DNA from 4 places in the Bifidobacterium fermentum genome. Region 2 is predicted to be linked to each of the others. Evidence: riboswitches for the same ligand, from Rfam matches in the RefSeq annotation. Region 2 holds a riboswitch; each other region holds the start of a gene.

Region 1 (3,120 bases), 330 kb from region 2:
TGAAGAGCTCGTCGAGGATGACGAGGTCGATCTGGTGTACATTGCGACACCTCACAACTTTCATGCCGAACAGGCAATCCTATGCATGAAGCACGGCAAGAATGTCCTTGTCGAAAAGTCCTTCACCGCGAACCGCGAGCAGGCCGACGCGGCTCTTGGAGTTTCGGAATCCACAGGCATGCTCTGCACCGAGGCGATATGGACACGATACATGCCTTCGCGCACCATCATCGATGATCTGCTGCTATCCAACGCCATCGGTGACGTGACGGCCGTGACGGCCAATCTGGGCTACCCGTTGACCGGAGTGAAGCGATTGGTGGATCCGGATCTGGCTGGCGGAGCATTGCTTGACGTCGGCATCTACCCACTGAACTTCATCGACATGGTCCTGGGACCGCAGCAGATTTCGTCGCTTGAGAGCAGCGCCTCGTTCTTCGAGACCGGAGTCGATGCGCAGAGCTCGACGACGCTGCATTATGCGAACGGACACATGGGAGTCGCAAGCTGCTCGATGCTTGGCATGAGCGATGCACAGGGCATCATATGGGGCAGCAAGGGATACATGATATGCAGCAACATCAATGACATCGATGGCATTGACATCTATGAGGATGGGCATCGTCATGTACGGCATATCGATATGCCGCGCCAGCTTACCGGCTATGAGTATGAAGTCGCATCGGCTGCGAATGCGATTCTCGACGGAGAGAGCCAGTGCCCTGAAATGACGCATGAGGATACATTGCGCATGGTTTCGTTGGAAGACAGCATCAGGGACATCTGGGGAATGACATACCCATTCGAGGAGTGACGCCTTCCCTTTCCATCCAAGATGCTGTCCGGTGAGTGTCGAGCTTCCTGACGCTCACCTGGTCTCTGAGTCGAATATCATGCGTCCTGAGGCGAAATGCGACAGCGCCCCCGTCTTCGCTATCGCCAGGAAGAGATACCACATCAGGATGCCGGAAATGATGGCTCCCGAGATGCAGTTGGACATGACATTGGTGATCACATAGCCGCCTGTCGGATGTAGGCCTGACTGCAGGACGAACAAGGAATACAACGACCCGCCCAGACCCGTCACCAGACCGCACAATGCCGTCGACCACGCATTCCATATGCGATAGAGCAGGATTGCAAAGACAAGCTCACTGAAGATCCCCTGAACGAGTCCGGCGACAAGCGAGCCTGAGAATCCCCATTGGTTGCCGAATGCGAGTTCAAGCAACCCGCCGATCGTCTCTGCATAGATGGCGGCGCCCGGCTTGCGAACGATGAGCATGGCAAGCGGGCCGGCAATATACCAGAATCCGCTTATTATTCCCGAAAATCCAGGAATCAGACCCTCAAGGAAGGCGGCTGGCGCGGTTACCACCAGGTCGAACATCCAGAAGACGAGACCTGATGCGACGGCAATGACCGATGCGACGGTGATGTCGATGGGACGCCATCGGGTATGCAGGATGCGCCTGGCATTTCCATGCCGATTCAGGTCTGGTGTCACGGACGCTCGTGGAACAGCCGCGTCTTCGACCGATGTCACGGTCGAGATGGAACTGTCGGTTTTCTGTTGCGTTGATGCAGACATGCACTCCTCCGATAATCTCGTCCGAACGGGCATGGTTCCTTGCGAAGCGCAGCGGGTTCAGACATAGGTATCACGAGAAGGATTACCAAGATAGGAATTGACTTCGTTCGACGGTATTAGCCGCTTCACGTTCAACGGTCGGAGACTATGTCTCCCTCTCAGCTTTCCAGCTCCCGTGTCTTGCAGCAATCACGATAGGTTCCGGTCTGGACCAGTGGGATCGTCGCCGTGCAGAATCTCACGGATGCGCTTGAGTCTTGGCCCGATCTCATGTTCGTAGCCACGATCGTTGGGATGATAGTATTCACGGCCTTCGAGCTCCTTGGGCATATATTCCTGCGCCGCGACCGCGCCAGGAGCATCGTGGGCATATTGGTAGCCCTTATGGTTGCCCCATGCCTTCATCAACTTTGTCGGAGCGTTTCGCAGGTGCAGCGGCACCTCGCCAATGCGGCCTGCATCCACATCTGCAAGTGCGTCATCCATGGCCTTGTAGCTTGCGTTTGACTTTGGTGCCGTCGCAACCGCCACCACAGCCTCGGCGAGAATGATGCGGGCCTCTGGCATGCCAATCATCGCGACCGCCTGAGCCGCGGCAACGGTTGTCTGCAGAATCTGCGGAGCTGCCATGCCGACTTCCTCCGCCGAGGCAATCATGATGCGTCTTGCGATGAAGCGCGGGTCCTCCCCTGCTCGAATCATTCTCGCAAGATAGTGCAGCGCGGCGTCGACGTCCGAACCGCGCATCGACTTGATGAACGCGCTGATGACATCATAGTGGTCATCGCCCTGCCTGTCATAGCGGACGGTCGCCACGTCCATGACGGACGAGACGACATCAGGCTTGATGATCGGCTTTCTGGAACCCTTCTTGCGCTTCCTGTCGCCTGTCAGCGCACCCGCCGCAGCTTCCAGAATCGTAAGGGCCTTGCGCGCGTCCCCTCCTGACAGCCGCACTATCTGATCTACCGATTCCTCCTCGATCCTGACCTGGTCGTTCAGTCCCCGACTGTCTTTCACAGCCCTATGGACCAGGGATGAGAGATCCTCATCGTCCAAGGCATCGAGCTTGACGACGACCGAACGTGACAGCAGCGGCGAGATGACGGAGAAACTGGGATTCTCCGTGGTTGCGGCGATGAAGGTGACATCCCGGTTTTCGACGCTGGGCAGCAATGCGTCCTGCTGGGATTTGGAGAAACGATGCACCTCGTCGATGAAGAGGACCGTTTCCCTCCCCTCGGTGACCAGTCGCTCACGCGCCCGCGCAAGCACCTCGCGCACGTCCTTCACTCCCGAGGTGACCGCGGAGAGCTCTTCGAATTCACGTTCGGACTGATGGGCGACGATGTAGGCAAGCGTCGTCTTCCCAACCCCTGGAGGACCGAACAATATTACCGAGCTGGGCGAAGTCACCGAGCCCTGCGACGCTGGCATTGCCAGACGCTGCAATGGTGAACCGGCCTTCAGTGCCGCGGATTGGCCAAGCACCTCGGTCAGTGAGGTCGGTCTCATTCTCACGGCAAGTG
Region 2 (3,120 bases):
CATTCGCGGCCGTCGGCGGCATACTGCTGCTTTCCTCCCTTTCGTGGCTCATCAGCACAGCAATCCACCATTTCATCCGGTGACTTCGAGATGCGGTCTCACGGCGCTGTCCTGCGTCGAATTCATGGAAGGTTCCGACTGCGCGGAATTGAATTGACCATCATGGAAGAACAAGCACGCCAGCAAGGGCACCACCGGATATAGATATCGCATCTGGAAGCCAGCAAGCTCCAGTCCCTGCTGCGTGTCTGACAGGTCGTTCCACGTGACCTGGAGTGAGAGCCATACAAGCGCGAGCGATCCCCGAATGCTGCAAGACCAGACAGCGCGTAGAGCGCGTAGAGTCTGTTCCTGCCATAGAGCCTGCCCGTTCTCTCCGAATTGAGCCTGCCCGAGAAAAGGATGACCGCGCACAACAGCAGCAAGGAGGCCACCGTGGTTGGATCCTTGCTGACGAGGTCGAAGGTCTGCACGAGTGTGTCGGCCACCAATCGAAAGATCGTTCCAGCAAGATGATGCATGACATATTGCTTGTTGGCCGCATAGAGATCGGGAAGAATGACGAGCATATGCGTTTTCTCCCACCACAGATTCACCAAGGTGGCTGGAATAAAGGCACACAGCACATATATGATCTTTCTACGCATCGATAATGCCTTGGTAGCCAAGACGAGCAGGATGACAGGCGCATAGACCGACTTCATCAGACACTGCAGGAAGGCGGCGACTATCAGCAGCACCCACCAGACGGTCGTCAATGGCTTCCTCCTAGCGAAAAGCCACAGTGACAACGCGATGAAGCATGCCGTGTAACCTATCACCGGGCCATCGGCCATCAGACTGCTCGCGCAGAACACCGGGTACGGCAGGCATCCGAACACCGCGAAGAACCATTTCCCGCTGGGAATCATGACTATCGCTATTCCGATGGCAAGCATGAACGCAAGCAGATTGGTCAATCTTGCGAGTTTCAGCACCGCCGATGGTCGAAGACCGAAGTGCAGACCGAATTTCATGCCAATAGCCTGAGGCAGGTATGAGACGAACAGGTACTGATTGCTTCGCGTCGCTACGTGGACGATTGAATGATCGTCGCTGTTCAGAGCCTCAACCTGCGCGTCATACTGCGGATCCCGCTTCAATGCAGTGATATCGATTCCTTCGACGGTTTGATTCGAGACGGTCGGCTGATCTATGTATCGCGAATCGCCCACAAGGTTTTGCGCACGCTTGGCACCATCAGGAGAATCCACCATCGTCGTCGAGTTGAATGACTGCAAGGTTGCGAGCGCGTAGGTGCTTCCGAGATGCAGATGCGGGTCCGGCATCGTCAGTGGCCCCACCGTTGCAATGAACGCACAGCCTTCAATGCAGCACACGATCAGAAATGAGACGAGCGGAATCAGCACTTTGGATTTGCCCCGCAGCCAATCCCTCAATCTCACAATCAAGTCAGGCATCGATGATTTGCCAAGTCCGAATCGTGCTCTGTTCGATGTCACAAGTAAGTCCATTCCTACTGAGAAGAATCGTGGATACGCGCATGTTCCACGGCGTCTGTTTCACATCCAATATATTCAGGGCACCATATGAATCGCACATACCTGCGTTCTTCGTGGCAGACACGGCATATTTCCTCCACTGTCGATGCCCTGGATGCCCTGGATGCCGTGTCCGCGCCTTCAGACGCAACATCCCTCAGCTCAGCCATATCCCTGCATGGGCGTCGCACGAATGCGCACCATGTCGACTTATACACAGGAACGTTCCTGGCTCTCTGTCTCAATCATGTCTGGCGTCATCGATCCAGTGCAGAAACCAAGTCCAGCTCCCAGTCGGTCGAAAGACTCGTGACGCATGCGCTGTCAGGCACTGTGCCTATGCTCGAGATGTCCATGCACGGGAGCTTACGAGCTGAGAGGGAGAGCGATCTCCGACCGTTGAACGTGACACGGCTAATACCGTCGAACGAACGCATTGCAAGGCTTTACATATCCTCGCGTGGTCGCATGCCGTGAAACGAATCACCATCACGGCCCGAAACGCACTGGAATGGGGATACCTTTGGACTCTGACGGAAATCCGCAGCTAGAAATCGTCGCACAACGCTGGCCGGACATCGAAATGATGGAATCGCAACGAATTCTCGATGCCTTGGATCAGCCGCTTCGTGCCAGGTCAATCGTCTCCCATAGCGGGCGCCCCACATCTGCCGCATCGCTGATCCGGACAGATCGGGGTCTGGTGTTCATCAAGCGCTATTCGCGCACGGTCCGTGATGTGGAGACCATTGCGCCATACCACCGTTACGCCGAGTTTCTGTCTCATTCTGGAATTTCCACCCCGCGGTTCCTGCGCTTCAACCCCGAGGCCTCTGTGTCTCCTACTGCGATGGAAGAGCTGGGGAACACCGACATGCTGAACGTCGATCCACAGCTCAGCGTTGCTCAACAGCACAGCGTCAATCCACAGACAGCTACCGTCGCGATCACTGCCGACGCTGCATATGAAGCATATATGGCATCGACCGGCGAGGACCGATATGGAAAGGCTCTGAGCTGGGATCCTCCGAAAACGCTTGAAGAGGCCAGGAATCTCGGCGAATCCGTGGCGAAGATCGATGCCGCGTCCAGAGATTTCGATGAACCGCGCATGCGGCCGAACGGCATGTCGAACACCTTCGGGCTCTTTGCCTCGGACGACATCCATGCATCGTGGAAATCCTGGGTCGCCAGGCGTCCAGCAGTTCAGAGGTACATTCGTCTCACAAATCGAGACATTTCTCATGATTTGGACATCGTGCAGCCATACGCAGGTAAGGTCGCGGCACATTACGGGCAGCTCCATCGTCAATGGACGCATGGCGATCCGCACACCTCGAACTTTCTGTGGACTGGCAACGCGCCGTCAACGGTCATCGACTTCGGTCTGGCGGACCGGAATACGGCAGTCTTCGACCTGGCGATGGCCATCGAACGCCATGCGATTCAATGGGTTGCCGTGATGGATGGTCACGAGGATGCATGCCGGCCAGATATCGCCGAATCCATCATTCGCGGATATTGCAGCCACAGACCTCTGCAGGATGCGGAAAAGCTGATTCTGCCAGAGCTCCTTGCC
Region 3 (3,120 bases), 130 kb from region 2:
CTACGATGACAGCGTCCTGCGATGGGACTACGCCATGACCGGCAGCGTGCAGGCGTTCACCGCGCCCGTCGACGGCGTCTACCAACTCGAAGCATGGGGAGCGAAGGGATATTCCAGCGGAGCAAGAATTTCCGTCGGTGCCTACACGGTTGGGAACGTGTTCCTTCGCAAGGGCATGGAAGTTTTCGTATACGTCGGCGGCCCTGCTAATGGGTTCAATGGAGGCAACAGTGGTGGTGGCGGTGCCACGGATTTCAGAATGCTAGGAGGCAACTGGGACGATGCTTTGGGATTGAATTCGAGAATCATGGTTGCTGGGAGTGGCGGTGGCATTTCGACATACGGGAGTTCTCACATCAATGCTGGCGATGGCGGTGGACTCACTGGCTTGATGGGATCGACGACCACCAACATACCGAGCCAGCAGAACATCTCTGCTGCGAATCGAAGCCAGGGTGGAAGCCAGACATCGGGCGGGGTGGGATCAAATGCCACAGTCGCATGGACTGGGGGTTTTGGTGTCGGCGGGACGGGCGGATATTATGGTGGCGGTGCAGGATGGTACGGAGGTGGCTGCGGTGGACAGGTAGGTGATTCACGTCTTGTGGGGGGTGCCGGTGGTTCCTCGTTCATCTCGGGCTATCCGGGTGCGGTCGCGCTGTCGGACACTTCGGCCGCGAACGCCGGCAATCCCAGGACGCACCGCCCTGCGACCGACTCTCCCGCCGACCGTGCCACGCAGGTCATCGATGGACGGGAATACCGGTTCACCAGCTATGCGATGAAGGCCGGAAACGAGTCCATGCCCGACTGGAGCAAGAGCGACGGCTCCCAGATGACCGGCAACGCGGGCGACGGCCACGCCCGAATCACCCTGCTCTAGACCGTTCCAGACCGCTCTAAACCGTTTCAAGTCTGCTCCAGACCGCTCTGGACGAGTTCTCACGCGGCGCTTGCAAGTTTTTGGCACTTGCCAAAGTACAAACCCCGATTTTCGGCCTGATCCGGTCGCAGGTATGCGGCTTCTGGGGCTTTGATACTTCGGCAAGTGCCAAAAACTCGCAAACCCGACTGCGAAGGGACGGCATGTGCCCACAACTGGTCATGTGCTGAGAAATGATGAGATGGTAATCGGTCATTGAGATGATAATGGGTTATGCATCCATGCAGCCGCACTGCCGCGCTACCGTCCAGACATGCGCTCATGCATTCATGAGTTCATGTGGCCTTTCGGCCGTTCAGCCTTGCGGCCATGAAGGGATACGAGCTTGGTCAGGGGATAGGTTATTATCGTTTTCAGACACGGGGGCTGTCCAGAACAGTGGATGGCTGAGATGAGGCGAAGCCTCGACCGAACGAACGTATACCGGGTAATGCCGGCGCACGGAAGTCCATCTTTCCCGTGCCTTTCGGGATATGCACATCAGAGATGCATACGAGAGAGATTAAGGCACATATCATGACATCGGCAATACAGAAGACCTCACACCCATCCCTGCGCTGGCGCGTGGTTGACATAGCGGTCGCATCCGTCATCGGCGTGGTCAGTTCACTGATTTTCTGGGCTGCTGCACTGCTGTGGAACGTCATTGGCACACCAATGGAGAGCGTCATCCCAGGGCTTTCAGGTCTTCTGAATGGTCTGTGGCTCTTTGCAGGTCCTTTGGCCGCAATCATCGTTCGCAAGCCTGGCGCCGCGGTCTATGCCGAAGTGGTCGCCGCCGTCCTCGAGGCGATCCTCGGCAACGCTTGGGGCATATCGACCCTCTACATCGGTCTGGTGCAGGGTGCCATGGCTGAAATCGCATTCCTCATCTTCATGTATCGCAGTTGGAACCTCGCAGTGAGCGCACTGTCTGGGCTTCTTGCAGGCATCGGATGCTGGGGATACACCTTCTTCACGAATCTCCAGGCCATCGACTGGGGTGGATCCTACGGCTTCATCAACCTGCTCACCACCATCATCTCAGGGGTCGTCGTAGCAGGAGTTCTGATGTGGAATCTCTACATCGCCATCGCACGGACCGGTGCGCTGGACCGCTTTGCATCGGGCCGTGACGTTCGTGGCATGACTGCCTGAACGGCTGCACCGACACATTCCATAACATTCACGACGAGAGAAGCAGTGGCGATTCACATGCAAGCAAGGTCTCATCAAACGGACGGCGGCACTGACCGGAATCAGACGGCAGACCGCGCCGCTTCACCGCGTTCCGACGCGGGACAGCCAGCCAGCGGGCACTCGTATGCCGCGGCAGGCGATGTCCGGGCAGGAGTCGCAGCCCCTCTGAGCTTTCGCAACTGGGGATATCGTCATGCCTCGCGCAGGAACTTTTCCGTGCGCAACTTGAACCTTGAGATTCACGCAGGGGAACGTGTGCTGCTGCTGGGTGCTTCTGGAATTGGTAAGTCAACGATTCTCGAAGGCGCTGCGGGACTCCTCGGGGTCGATGCCGTCGAGACCTCTCCGGTGAAGCCCATGAATTCGGATGTCGATTCGAATTCGGAAGGGGATGCCGTTCGTGACTCTGCGGCACCCATGTCTGAGTCAGGCGATCGTGCGACAGAGCTGCGCCAAGGCAGCAGCAGGCTCAAGGGGCAGGCCGGGCACCGGCAGGCCGGACAGGACGCGACTCAGCTCGTCGACAGTGACGGGGGCACGACCGAAGGGGCGATCCTTGTCGGAGGTCAGCCAGTCTCGGATGCACTGGGCCGGGTGGGGCTTGTGCTGCAGGACCCTGATGCTCAGGCGATATTCCAGAGACTCGGTGACAATGTTGCGTTCGGTCCAGAGAACATGAACGTTCCCAGGGCGCAGATATGGCAGCGCGTCAGGCAGTGCCTCCATGAAGTCGGCCTCGATGACGTGCAGCTGCACCGCTCGACGATGCATCTGAGCGGCGGGCAGATGCAGCGACTTGCCTTGGCCGGTGCGATCGCGATGCGGCCGGAGGTTCTGCTGCTCGACGAGCCGACTGCGAATCTCGACCCTGACGGGGTCGAGCAGATAGTCGCCGCGGTTCGCAAGGTCGTCCATGCGCAGCATTCGACGATGGTGCTTGTCGAGCATCGTGCCGAACCTTGGATAGACATGATCGACAGAGTCATCGTGCTGGGATT
Region 4 (3,120 bases), 670 kb from region 2:
GCTGCCACAAGGTGTATCTCTGCTGGAAACCGGATGCCAGCCGATGCACTGACTGATATCCGTCGACGATCTGTTCGAGGTACGAGGCGCCGAAAAGATGCAGCATCGCGAGGTCCTCTTCGCGATGACCTCCGTGAGCCGCAGGATCGATCAGAACCGCTTGCGTTTCTCCGCCATCTGCCGTCCACATCAGATTCCCACTCCATAGGTCACCGTGCACGCGGGATGGACCGTCATCCTTGGCCGCTCCCAGAAGATCGGGAAGAGCCTCGACGATCTCTTCGGTCAGGCGCAGGTCGCTCTCGTTGAGAGCCCTGCGGTCGATGCCCATGCGAACCATCGGGAGCAGACGGCCTTCGGCATAGTACTCTGCAGGAGTGTCCCAGGAGCCAGTGTCCATCGGAACCGGATCCTGCAATGGTCCGAAGTAGCAGGTTCCTGAGTAGTCGCGGGGAGCCGAGCCGAAATGGTCGGCACCTGCGTCGTGCATGTGTGCCAGCGCAGCGCCAAAGTCGTACGCGGCCTTGGGAGTCGGCGAGGTTGAGTCGACACGCTCGATGTCGAGATAGTCCCTGCCCCAGTCATACACGTCGACCACACGGGGCCCGCCTTGGGATTGTGCCTCTCCCAGCCATTTCAGGCCCTTTCCCTCGCATTCAAAGAAGCCGGCCGGAGCATGCGCGCGGCTTTTGCGATATGTCGCCATATTGGAACCTCCTTGGTAGTATTCTTACGTTCATTGTGGGCATTCTGCGCGACAATGAGCCCATGAGGACGCATTGCCTGCGGTATATGTATCCTTTTGATTTGGAATGTCCATATTCGTCAATCAGCAATACGAGGCTTTATGAATTTCTTCGAAGCGATTTTTTTCGGCATCATTCAGGGATTGACTGAATTCCTGCCTGTTTCTTCAAGTGCGCACATCCGCATCATTGGAGCTCTTCTCGGAGACGATCCAGGAGCCGCCTTCACCGCAATCATTCAGATAGGCACGGAATCCGCGGTTCTGCTGTATTTCCGTCATGACATTGCAAGGATTCTCTCCCATTGGTACCGCTGCCTTATCGGCACCAATGGCAAGGACATGCACAGCCGTCTTGGGTCTGGCGACAAGGATGCCTCCATGGGCTGGTACATCATCGTGGGCACCCTGCCGATAGTGATCGCAGGGGTGCTGTTCCAAAAGCGCATCGAGACGAGTCTTCGCAATCTGTGGATCACGGTTTCCGTGCTCATCATATTCGGCCTGCTGCTGTGGTACTTCGATGCGAAAAGCAGGCAGATCAAGACTCTTGATGACATGAACATGAAGGAAGCCGCGATCTTCGGACTTGGACAGATGCTTGCCCTTATCCCAGGCGTTTCGCGGTCAGGCGGTACGATCACCTTCGGCCGCGCCATGGGGTATACGCGCGAGGCGGCTGCCAGAGTCAGCTTCCTCATGGCTATTCCTGCCGTGTTCGGCGCCGCGGTCCTGGAAACCGTCAAGGCCTTGGGCGACGCATCCTCCGAACCTGGATTCCCTGGCTGGGGTGCCACGATTTGCGCGACTCTCGTGAGTTTCATCGTCGGGTACATGGTCATCATCGCATTCCTCAAGATCATTTCGACATTCTCGTACAAGGGCTTCGCCATCTATCGAATCGTCGTCGCCGTACTGGTTGCGATCCTGATGGTTTCCGGCGTGATTCTTCCCATGGCAGGGCCGCAGAGCTGACCAGCGGAAGGCTTGATTCCACCTTGCGTCGGTGAAGCGACGATTCCTAGGCCTCGCAGTCTTGTCTGTGTCGCGGGTTAGCTTCGAAGCGTCGCAAGTTGCAGGGGAACTCATTTCGAGTTGAGATAGGCATGTGCCTGACCCTTAGAACCTGTTGGTTAATACCAGCGTAGGGAGGAACGATGGTGGAGAACGCCACGGAACGAATCAATAATCCAGAGGCAGCCGGGCAAGGCCCGGTGATGGCCTCGTATGAGGGAACGCATTTGGTTCCCGTGCTGACGATCGCAGGATCTGACTGCTCTGGCGGTGCCGGAGTGCAGGCAGATGTGAAGGCCATGAGTGCCAATGGCGTCTATGCGGAATCCGTAATCACATCGGTCGTCGCGGAGAATACGGCGAGGGTCATCAGCGTCCAGAACATCGATGTGAAGATCATCAGGGATCAGATCGATGCCGTGTTCGAGGACATCGTGCCAAGGGCCGTCAAGATCGGCATGCTCGACAGCCCGCAAATCATGCATGCGGTCGCTGACAAGCTCGACCAATACAGGCCGGAGCATGTGGTGATCGATCCGGTCATGTATGCCAAGAACGGCGCCGCCCTCATGGATCCGGACTGCATCGATACGCTGATCGATACGGTCATTCCCCATGCCGATGTGCTGACGCCCAACATACCTGAGGCCGAAAGAATCTGCGGCATCGGCATCGATGACCTGGATTCCCAGCGAGAGGCCGCTCGGCTCATACAGAAGATGGGGTGCAGAAGCGTGCTGGTCAAGGGCGGCCACGCCCAAGGCGACGCCAAGGACATTCTGTTCGACGGCGAAGGATTCCACGAATTCACGACTGCGCGCATACCCACCAAGAACACCCATGGGACCGGATGCACCTATTCCTCGGCGATCGCTGCGCAACTCGCGCTCGGATATGGGCGGAACCAGGCGATTGCCCGGGCGAAGCGCTATGTGACCGTAGCGATAGAGCACGCGCTCATGCTGGGCAGGGGAAACGGGCCCACCAACCATTTCTGGGATGTATACGAGCATGGTCTTAAGGATTCCGTGGTCGGCGGCAGTCCCAGCCGGGACGTGGACGGCGAGTAGACGAACCAGTCATCAGTGAGCGCCTCGTCCAATTTCAATCACTTCTCAATTACTGCCCGCGAAGATGGCAGTAATGCAGCAGGCTATGTCAAGGAGAGACCATGCAGGGCAGATCCAGAATGACCGAGGAGACATCCTCGAGCATCGCAGCGAGTTCTTTCACGGCCGATTCCACCCCGGAGCGGTCAGACGCGTCGAAGTCCGTTTCTGGACCGACCTTGCCCAACGAGGGGAAGGCGGCGATCTTCGACCTTGACGGCACCTTGCTCGATTCCATGGGAGTGTGGGATG

The links. A riboswitch is a leader RNA that binds a small molecule or an ion and turns the genes downstream of it on or off. The one in region 2 is predicted to bind thiamine pyrophosphate.
Region 1: linked by a shared signal. The riboswitch ahead of QN062_RS01925 (ECF transporter S component) and the one ahead of QN062_RS03275 (phosphotransferase enzyme family protein) in region 2 are both predicted to bind thiamine pyrophosphate.
Region 3: linked by a shared signal. The riboswitch ahead of QN062_RS02780 (ECF transporter S component) and the one ahead of QN062_RS03275 (phosphotransferase enzyme family protein) in region 2 are both predicted to bind thiamine pyrophosphate.
Region 4: linked by a shared signal. The riboswitch ahead of thiD (bifunctional hydroxymethylpyrimidine kinase/phosphomethylpyrimidine kinase) and the one ahead of QN062_RS03275 (phosphotransferase enzyme family protein) in region 2 are both predicted to bind thiamine pyrophosphate.

What each region holds. Positions count from the first base shown of each region.
Region 1 is NZ_CP129683.1:481,717-484,836, forward strand. Features, by position in the region: gene QN062_RS01920 (Gfo/Idh/MocA family protein) at 1-814, shown strand, start outside; gene QN062_RS01925 (ECF transporter S component) at 869-1,591, opposite strand; TPP riboswitch at 1,677-1,778, opposite strand; gene QN062_RS01930 (replication-associated recombination protein A) at 1,781-3,120, opposite strand, start outside.
Region 2 is NZ_CP129683.1:814,349-817,468, forward strand. Features, by position in the region: gene QN062_RS03265 (hypothetical protein) at 1-83, shown strand, start outside; gene QN062_RS03270 (DUF2142 domain-containing protein) at 123-1,502, opposite strand; TPP riboswitch at 1,890-1,991, shown strand; gene QN062_RS03275 (phosphotransferase enzyme family protein) at 2,053-3,120, shown strand, end outside.
Region 3 is NZ_CP129683.1:687,661-690,780, reverse strand. Features, by position in the region: gene QN062_RS02785 (glycine rich domain-containing protein) at 1-883, shown strand, start outside; TPP riboswitch at 1,293-1,406, shown strand; gene QN062_RS02780 (ECF transporter S component) at 1,460-2,080, shown strand; gene QN062_RS02775 (ATP-binding cassette domain-containing protein) at 2,138-3,120, shown strand, end outside.
Region 4 is NZ_CP129683.1:141,576-144,695, forward strand. Features, by position in the region: gene QN062_RS00535 (fructosamine kinase family protein) at 1-706, opposite strand, end outside; gene uppP (undecaprenyl-diphosphatase UppP) at 848-1,720, shown strand; TPP riboswitch at 1,813-1,913, shown strand; gene thiD (bifunctional hydroxymethylpyrimidine kinase/phosphomethylpyrimidine kinase) at 1,903-2,829, shown strand; gene QN062_RS00550 (HAD family hydrolase) at 3,105-3,120, shown strand, end outside.